DNA from 2 places in the Exiguobacterium sp. ERU653 genome. Region 2 is predicted to be linked to the other one. Evidence: a T-box and tRNA genes for the amino acid it is inferred to sense, from the RefSeq annotation. Region 2 holds a T-box; the other holds one or more tRNA genes.

Region 1 (4,781 bases), on a different contig from region 2:
CTCGTTCGGTCAATCCCAAACTCGTTGCGAGTGTCCTGCGGCCGATTGGCTGCATCAAGCGGACGTAATGTAAGATATCGTAACGATGTCGGAGCGTATCGAGCAGGTCAGGGACAATTTGCTTCTGAACGTGAATCAGTTGCTGGATCATGCTCATACCCCCTCGACTTTAAGTGTGGACAATTTTCGTCCCACTTTTTTATTTGCGTCCCACCGCTACGAGTTCATCTTATCAATCACTTTTCCGTCTGACAACCCCTTCAAACGTTTTTTTTCAATGTAAGCGTATACTTAACAAAATCTTCAACTTTGTTGTCATCATATCGCCCTTGACTGATGACCTCTCCTTCATGTATAAGAACGGGGATTTCGAAGAGATACTTTTCTTCGAGTACCTCGTCCCCTGTGATATCAATTTGTTCGATTTCAATTGGATAGTCTTCTTGAAGCCATTCGAGCATGACGACCGCCTCGTCACAAAGCGAGCAATTCTCACGTTTATATAATGTCAATTTCATCTGAGTCACCCTTTCCATAACTGCCGCTCACGCTCCCGTGAGTTACCGAACCCTAGTTCTTCCCGGTAGTTCGTCACCGTCCGACGTGTCACTTGATAACCGTATCGTGCCAGCTCATGGGCGAGCGTCTGGTCACTTTGTGGTGCTGTCTCTTGTTGAATCAGTTCAGCGAGCGTACGTTTGATCATAAACGGTGAATGACCATGACTCGTCGACCGGACAAAAAAGTGTCTCCACTCCATAATCCCGTTCTCAGTCTTGGCGAATTTCCCTTGGATGGCACGCCCGACCGTCGATTCATGTTTTCCGATCAAGTGCGCGACCGTCCGACGGGTCAACGGGTTGAGGACGAGTTTTCCCTTGAGCCATTCCGTCTGACGTGATTCGATGACGCCCCAAATCTCACGCAACGTCTCATTCCGCATCGCAAGGGATGTCATCCACCATCTCGCCTCACGGTCATTGCCGACTCGCGTCGAATCGAGCTCAGGGCTGAGCCACGTCGTGACGAGTTTTTCGTCTTCATAGCGCACCTCGACTTCCGGAAAAATTTGACTAGTTTCTTCATATAAACTAGGACGTTTCGGAAGCGTCGCTACAATACGTTCTAGACCGGCAAGCTCTTCCTCTGAGACGGCAAGTACGATTGCCATCTGTTGATGACTCACACCGTTCTCGATTGCGTCGAATACATCGACGACACGAGGGTCGTCATGTTCGATCGCATGTCGATATTGACACTCTCTTTCTGTTCTCGCCCCAATCCCCGTCGGTTCAAGAAACAAGAGCGCCTGTCTCGCTTGTTCGATTTGAGCGACATCAACTTGAAGACGCTCCGCCAACACTTCATTCGTGTCCGGCAATAATCCTCGATGGTCGAGCAAGAGGACGAGCTTTCGTCTAAGCTCTTTATCCCTCTCACTACCGTTCCCTTCTTGAATTTGGGTGAACAGCTTCTCTTCAAACGCGCTCGCCACATCCTCGATCCATTCGACACCCCCGCTTCCGAGATGGATGTTCGCGTTATGTCGGGCTAGCCGTGCAAGACGAAATATGAGCGCCAGACGATCCGCCTCGAGCACCGGTAGCCGTTGCACGAGGTCTTGCGTCATCTGTTGCTGTTGCACTTGTTTTTGTTCTTGCCGTTGCATCGTTCTCCCCCCTCTTCTCTATTGTAACGAACCCGCTCCACTCGCGCTCAAAAAAGGTAAATGAACAGGATTGCTTTTTCAATAAAACAAATGTATAATAAATTCGTGTCACACATATGCACCCGTAGCTCAGGGGATAGAGCACTGGTTTCCGGTGCCAGGTGTCGGGAGTTCGAATCTCTCCGGGTGTATCAGAAATAAAGGACGAAGACCTTAGTTGGTTTTCGTCCTTTTTGTATATTTTCACCTACAATTTCAAACCACCCCGCTTCCGAATAGAATAACGTGAGCACTTGAGACGTTTTACACATCGTGGGTCGTGGAATAACCAGTAGAAAGGGTTTCTGTTTGACCAACATTGACTATACAGGTATGATGAAATTACAACCTACATAAAGGAGGCAGATTCAATGTTAATTCCAACAGTTATCGAACAAACAGGCCGTGGGGAGCGCGCGTATGACATCTACTCACGCTTGCTCAAAGACCGTATCATCCTTCTCGGTAGTGCGATTGACGACAACGTCGCGAACTCCATCGTCGCACAGCTCCTCTTCCTCGCAGCTGAGGATCCAGAAAAGGACATCTCGCTCTACATCAACAGCCCAGGTGGTTCGATTACAGCAGGTATGGCGATCTATGACACGATGAACTTCATCAAGCCGAACGTGTCGACGATTTGTATCGGAATGGCTGCATCGATGGGTGCCTTCTTGCTCCAAGCCGGTGAAAAAGGTAAACGCTTCGCATTGCCAAACGCGGAGATTATGATTCACCAACCGCTCGGTGGCACACAAGGCCAAGCGTCAGACATTAAAATTCACGCAGAACGCATCATCAAAATGCGTGAGAAGTTGAACCAAATCATGGCAGAAAACACTGGACAGCCACTTGAAGTCATCGAACGCGACACAGAGCGCGACTACTTCATGGCAGCTGACCAAGCGAAAGACTACGGTCTCATCGACAAAGTCATGACACGCTAATCATACAAAAGACGTTTCCCATTTCTATCGGGAAACGTCTTTTAATATGGTTTTTGTCACTTTTCGGACACCTTGACGCCGAATACGTACCGACTATCGCCTTGCGTCCATTCCCCGCCGAATTCATAGAGATAGGTGCCCGGCTCCTCCGGGACGATTGCGTCTGTCGGGACGAGTTCGCCGTCTTCGATTCGATGAAAACTCGATGCCTTCGGTTCCGCATGATAGACGACGTCGATTCGGTCTCCCGGTTTGACCGTAATCAGTTGCAGGTCATCCGCTTCCGGCAAACCATAGTCGGCGCATGTCGCTTGATTGCCGGCCTCCCAACAGTACGTCGATTGTTCTACTTCCGCCGTCACCGAACCGACTCGGACAGTCGGGAGTGGTGGTTTGACGGTGTCTTCTCCGTCGCCTAACAGCGTCACGGCAAAATAGATGATGCCAACACCGACAAGCAAGAATAATAAGACAATCCAAAAACGTCGATTGCTCTTCACGGTCTCATCTCCTTCTCTCACTAGTTCCCTATCGCGTAGTAAAATTCCTACTCCAACAAAAAAAGACCCACTTACGTGAGTCTCGTGCGTCATTTCGGGCGACGTAGCCCTTTCATCATATAGCCGCCTTTGAAATCAATCGGGTCAAATGCGACGAGAAACGCCTTCGGTTCATGTTTCTCGACAAGTTCACGAAGTTCCTTCATCCGTGTCCGGGCCGCCAATACGTCAAGACGATAACGGATTCCGTCACGTCCTTGACCTTGGTAATGTGTCACACCGTATCCATTGTCGCGCATCTGTTGAATGAGCTCGGCCGGGTACTCTTTCGTGTGAACTTGAATCATGTTGTAGCCGATTGCGAGTTTCCGTTCGACGAAGCCACCGAGTAAAATCCCGAGTCCGAACCCGACCGCATAGACGATCATTCCGAGCGTCGTCAAATCCTGGAATACAATACCGAGCGCGAAGATATAAATTAATGTTTCTAGCGTACCAAACATCGCTGCAATCATTGTTTTGCCTTTAACAAGCATAATCGTTCGAAGGGTCAGAACCGGCACGAAGATTAATTGTAACAATAAAATAAGTAGCAATTGACTTGCTTGTCCCATACATTTGCCCTCCTCTTTATTCAGTACCTCAACTATTCCAAATTTTCTGGAGAGATGCAACTAAAAAAGGCTGACCGAAGTCAACCTTTCACTTAGTTATCTAGATTCTTTACGCTCGTGAGCAACTCGTAGTCTTTACGAATGACTTCGTAGATTGCATTCTTATCTCCGTTCAACAACTCTTCTGCACGAAGCTGGTTCAAGAAGAGGCTCGTTGCAAACGTGACGAGTGCACTTTTCGGAATCCCGATTTCTTTTGCACGCTCTGTGATGACTTGATCGAGCTTAGCGTCGATCGTGAGCGATAATCTTTTCTTTTCATTCGACATAATGATGAAGCTCCTTTAATTCGCTTTTCATAAAACCTATACACAATTGCTTATTATATAGGAAGAATGGTTTTGGTGCAACCGCATCACGAAGATGCAATCTCGCCACCGCTGCGCACACGCTCGGCAATTTGATCAATTTTACGAAGTCTATGGTTGATTCCTGACTTCGATATTGGTCCGGACTCGAGCATCTCCCCGAGCTCCTGCAAGGAGACGTCTTGATGCGTGACACGCAGTTCGGCGATCTCCCGCAGTTTTTTCGGCAAGACATCGAGTCCGACTGTCCGTTCTAAGAATTTGATATTCTCAACCTGACGCAATGCCGCACCGACCGTCTTGTTCAAGTTCGCTGTCTCACAGTTGACGAGACGGTTGACGGAGTTACGCATATCTTTGATGATGCGTGCATCTTCAAATTCCAGCATCCCTCGTGTGGCGCCAATCAATTTGAGGAAATCTGAGATTTTCTCGCTCTCTTTCATGTAAAGGATATGTCCTTTTTTCCGTTCGAGCGTCTTTGCGTTCAAATCAAAGCGGTTCGCCAAATCACGTAGCGCCTGATTATGATTTTCATACAAACTATACACTTCGAGGTGATACGATGACGTCTTCGGATGGTTGATCGACCCACCCGCAAGAAACGCCCCACGTAAATAGGCACGTGCCAAGTTCTCGTCCCT
Region 2 (4,781 bases):
GACCGAAATCGGATACATCGAGATATCGGATATTTGTTGAATCCCATATTCATAAAATGCGCGTGCATTTGCGAGAAGCGTCAAACTATCCGTCCGGCTCTCGGTATAGAGACGGTCTCGTTCATGACACCGACTGATGGTCCGATTGAACGACTTTAAGAGTTTGATGATTTCCTGCTGAATGATTTTTGGATATCCATAAACCGGCTCGCCGGTCATGACAATCCATGTACGAATTCCTTCTATTTCTTCCGAGCGGACAGAGACGAAGCTATGATAGTCATTATGGAAAGCATCGGAAAGTGAGGCATCCCATTCAAATCGCATCTCATAGTCGAGGACGGGGTCATTCGGTTGACTGATGTCGAGTAGTGCGTATACGACTGGTCGATCGATTGGTTGACGTGTCTTCAAATCAAAGTAGAGTATACGATCGAACAATCTGAACTCGACATATCCTTCATCGTAGTGATTCAATTGTTCACACTGACTTAAAAAAACTTCGATGGCTTGCGCCTCACTCTGTGACAAGGAGACGGCTTCTTTTGCTTCATCGTATTGTTCGATCAACGATTTGAATGCATCTTGCCGCTCTTTTTGAATGAGGAGCCGCTTAATAAAAAATGTTAATGCAGCCGCGATGCTACTGACGACAAGTAGATTGGTCTCTCGGAACAACGCCGCCGCTAAAATGAAGATCAAACTGACGACGTACGTATAAAATGCAATCTTCATAAAGTCGCTCAAGGCGATGTCGACACGGAACCACCATTTCACCTGATATTTTTGGAACACGGTGTTTAAGAAAATTGCAAGAAACAGTCCGGCGAGTGGAACAAAAGATTCCTGTGAATAAAAGTCAAGTCCGGTCTCGCCACCAATGGCGAGATAGACAGCTGCCGGAATAACAATTTCTAAATAAGCTGTAATGGCGTTCCAAGGATAAGTGAAACGGAATCGACGGATGGCGACTTTTGGTTTCAGATTGGCAAATTGAAAAATAAACAATCCGATTTGGTTGACGATGAGTGCCGTTTCAAATCCAAAAAATAAAAATAAGATTAAGACGATACTCTCAGAAAAAGTGAAGTACACACCTTTGACTTCGATTGAGTCGAGTTGAAAAATGATGACGAGTAATGAGATTAAAATAAACGACAACGGATCGATGGTCGGGGCGTGCAGGATATCCAATGCAAATAATCCGATGGTGAAGAGGAATAAAACGCTCCATATACTCCAGCCGAGCACGGACATCTTGCGAAAGTGGTTCATATGTTCCCTCCTAGCTTGGGAAATTTCAAGATATAATAGTAAAGATTCGTCAGGATTTCGTGAGAGTCCTGCTTCTCTTCTATCATGATTGAATTCTAGCATTGAGTATACAGGGAATATCCTCTATAATGAAGTTGCTTTTCAACCGCATAGACGAATGTCGATGAAAAAGAGAGTAACGACGATTTGGTCAACAAAGCGATTCGGGGATTGGTGAGAGCCCGGGCTGACAAACGTCGCGAAACGCACTTTTGAGATGCTATCCGAAATGAGAGTAGGCGTAGCCGGAGGGAACCGTTATCACCATAAAGCGGTCTGCATCATGCAGGCAAGAAGAGTGGTACCGCGGGAATTCCCGTCTCTTTGCATCTATTGCAAAGGGCGTTTTTTTTATGAGCTGCAATAAAAGAAGGAGGACATACAAATGAGTTATGAACGCAAGTACGCAGAAGCGTTATCACGTGTCATCGGAGAAGAACTTACGATTGACCAAATTGAAGCACTGATTGAAAAGCCAAAACACGAGGCGCACGGTGACCTCGCCTTCCCATGTTTTCAATTGGCGAAAGCTTACCGGAAAGCACCTGTCATGATTGCGACAGATATCGCGAATGAATTAAACGATGAATTGTTCACGAAAGTCGAGGCGGCGGGACCTTACGTCAACGTCTTCTTAAGCCGTGATGTCGTTTCAAAAGAAATTATTAATACGGTGCTCGATGAGAAGTCGGATTATGCAACACATGCGACGCGCAATGAAACGATTGTGACAGACTTTTCATCACCGAATATTGCGAAACCGTTCTCGATGGGGCATTTACGTTCGACAGTAATCGGGAATGCGATCAACCAAATCGCACGTAAAAACGGATATGACGTCGTCGGTGTCAACCATCTTGGAGACTGGGGTACACAGTTCGGAAAACTGATGGTCGCATACAAGAAATGGGGCGATGAAGAAGCGGTTCGTGCCAACCCGATTGCAGAACTCTTGAAGTTATACGTCCATTTCCATGAAGAGGTGAAGACACAGCCGGAACTCGAAGATGAGGGTCGTGCCTGGTTCAAAAAACTCGAAGATGGCAATGCGGAAGCGACAGAACTTTGGCAATGGTTCCGTGACGAGTCACTCAAAGAATTCCAAAAAGTATACGACCTCCTCGGTGTGAAGTTCGAGAGCTTCAACGGTGAAGCGTTCTATAACGATAAGATGGGACGCGTCGTCGAGATGCTCGAAGCGAAAAATCTATTGGTCGAAAGTGAAGGCGCAATGGTCGTCTCACTCGAAGACGAGAACTTGCCACCATGCTTGATTAAGAAGAAAGATGGCGCAACATTGTACGCGACTCGTGACTTGGCAGCGGCCATTTATCGCTACGAGACGTACAACTTCGTTCAAGCGAATTATGTCGTTGGTGGCGAACAGGCGCTCCATTTCAAACAACTTTTCTCTGTCCTTCGTAAGCTTGGATACGACTTCGTAGACGGAATGCATCACGTACCGTTTGGCTTGATTTTGCAGGAAGGGAAGAAGATGTCGACACGTAAAGGACGCATCGTTCTTCTTGAAGAAGTCTTGAAAGAAGCGATTGAAAAGGCACAAGGGAACATCGAACAGAAGAACCCAGACCTTGCGAACGCACAAGACGTTGCCCGTATGGTCGGTGTTGGTGCAGTCGTCTTCCACGACTTAAAGAATGAACGCATCAACAACATTGAATTCGACCTCGACAGCATGCTTAAATTTGAAGGCGAGACAGGACCTTACGTTCAATATACGAATGCCCGTGCCAACTCACTCCTTCGTAAAGGAAACTATGATGGCTCACCGTTCGCCGGTGCAGACGATGACCACTCATGGAATGTCGTCACGATGCTCAACGCGTTCCCGCACGTCATCACTCGTGCTCATGAACGCCGCGAACCATCCATCATCAGCCGTTACGTACTTGACCTCGCGCAAGCGTTCAACAAGTATTACGGCCATGTCCGCGTCCTAGAAGACGATGCGGGCAAACAGTCACGTCTCGCTCTCGTCAAGGCAGTGACGCTCGTATTGACGGAAGGACTCCGTTTACTCGGTGTCGAAGCTCCAGGAGAAATGTAAGACAGACGAAAGGACCTCAAAAAATTGAGGTCCTTTTCCTATGCTCACACTTTCATCCGTGTCACCGTTCGGGCTTCCGTGTCATATAGACACCATTCCCGGTCAAAGATGACGGCGCCGACGTTGATAATATATCGTTTTTTCTTCAAGTGAAACGGTGTCCCGATTTCCCATGGAAGAGATTTACCTTTTCGATAAATACCCGGAATGTGACTGTGTCCGATGAAGACGAGCGGGTATGTCCCTTTCTCGACGATCGGTTCCCAGTCCTCGTTCCATTTGACTTGATGCCCATGTAAAAAGCGTGCCTCTCCAAGAGTCGTCTGTTCGGGTAACAAGGAAATTCGTGTTTTCACAGGATGGTCGATGACGAGTACCTCGTCGATTCGCTCCTCCTGATTGCCCCGTAGACTTGGGAAGGTCAGTAACGCTTCATAATTTGGGTCGTACGTCACAACGTCTTCGACATGATGAAACCGCTCATGGCGTCGCTTTTTTCCGATATGGCACTCATATAGGTCGCCGAGACAGAGGATGTGCTCCGTTTCGCGATGAACATGCTCGAGAACAGCCTTTAAATCATCAAACGAACCGTGCGGATCACTGATGATAGCGAGTTTCATCGGAAGTTCGTGAATTGGGCATCGACGGACAACTCGAGCTCACGCACGAGTTGCATGACGGCCTGGAGGTCATCACGTGATTTACCCGTGACACGAATTTGGTCGTCTTGAATTTGTGATTTTACTTTTAATTTTGATTCTTTGATGGCGTTGTTGATTTTTTTTGCGTCATCTTTATCGATACCGCTCTTCAATTTCACGCGTTGACGCACCGTGCCGCCAAGTGCGTGCTCTACTTTTTGATAGTCGAGGTTTTTTGTCGGAACACCGCGTTTGATCAATTTCGTGATCAAAACGTCTTTTAATTGCTCGAGTTTATAGTCGTCATCCGAGATGAGGACGAGGTCGCCATTGTCGAGGGACATCTCACTCTTTGACCCTTTGAAGTCATAACGGTTTAAAATTTCCTTTTCCGCAATTTGGATTGCGTTCTTTACTTCTTCAAGATTCATTTCTGACACGATATCGAAAGAATTGTCTTTTGCCATGTTTCATCCATCCTTTGTGTGGTTTTGTTATAATGATAGCAGATTTGAAGCAGTGAAGGAGTGAAGAGATGGAACGTACAATGGATCAACATACACATGTAGACTTAGATCACGTTGCCTATCACGGGAAAGACCTAGGGGTGACGTTCAAAGGAGAACAGATTCGACTACGTGTCTGGTCTCCGGTCGCGGAACAGATGTCGGTCAAGCTATACCGTACAGCACGTGCCCGAAAGTTTGAACGACTTGAACTAGAACCGGCCGAGAAAGGGACGTGGGTCATTGAAC

Evidence for each region. The T-box of region 2 lies ahead of argS (arginine--tRNA ligase). A T-box ahead of a tRNA ligase gene usually reads a tRNA of that ligase, here a tRNA-Arg.
Region 1: it has a tRNA-Arg gene. The T-box ahead of argS (arginine--tRNA ligase) is inferred to sense a tRNA for this amino acid. The anticodon was not compared.

What each region holds. Positions count from the first base shown of each region.
Region 1 covers NZ_JACSKV010000001.1:1,316,214-1,320,994, forward strand. The annotation lists gene KNO95_RS06715 (sugar-binding transcriptional regulator) at 1-148, opposite strand, end outside; gene KNO95_RS06720 (glutaredoxin family protein) at 261-518, opposite strand; gene KNO95_RS06725 (RNA polymerase factor sigma-54) at 524-1,669, opposite strand; tRNA gene KNO95_RS06730 (tRNA-Arg) at 1,788-1,860, shown strand; gene clpP (ATP-dependent Clp endopeptidase proteolytic subunit ClpP) at 2,080-2,655, shown strand; gene KNO95_RS06740 (hypothetical protein) at 2,712-3,155, opposite strand; gene KNO95_RS06745 (DUF2179 domain-containing protein) at 3,245-3,769, opposite strand; gene KNO95_RS06750 (hypothetical protein) at 3,862-4,098, opposite strand; gene whiA (DNA-binding protein WhiA) at 4,185-4,781, opposite strand, start outside.
Region 2 covers NZ_JACSKV010000002.1:30,888-35,668, reverse strand. The annotation lists gene KNO95_RS10175 (GGDEF domain-containing protein) at 1-1,275, opposite strand, end outside; T-box leader at 1,430-1,641, shown strand; gene argS (arginine--tRNA ligase) at 1,700-3,382, shown strand; gene KNO95_RS10165 (metallophosphoesterase family protein) at 3,427-4,005, opposite strand; gene KNO95_RS10160 (YajQ family cyclic di-GMP-binding protein) at 4,002-4,493, opposite strand; gene pulA (type I pullulanase) at 4,562-4,781, shown strand, end outside.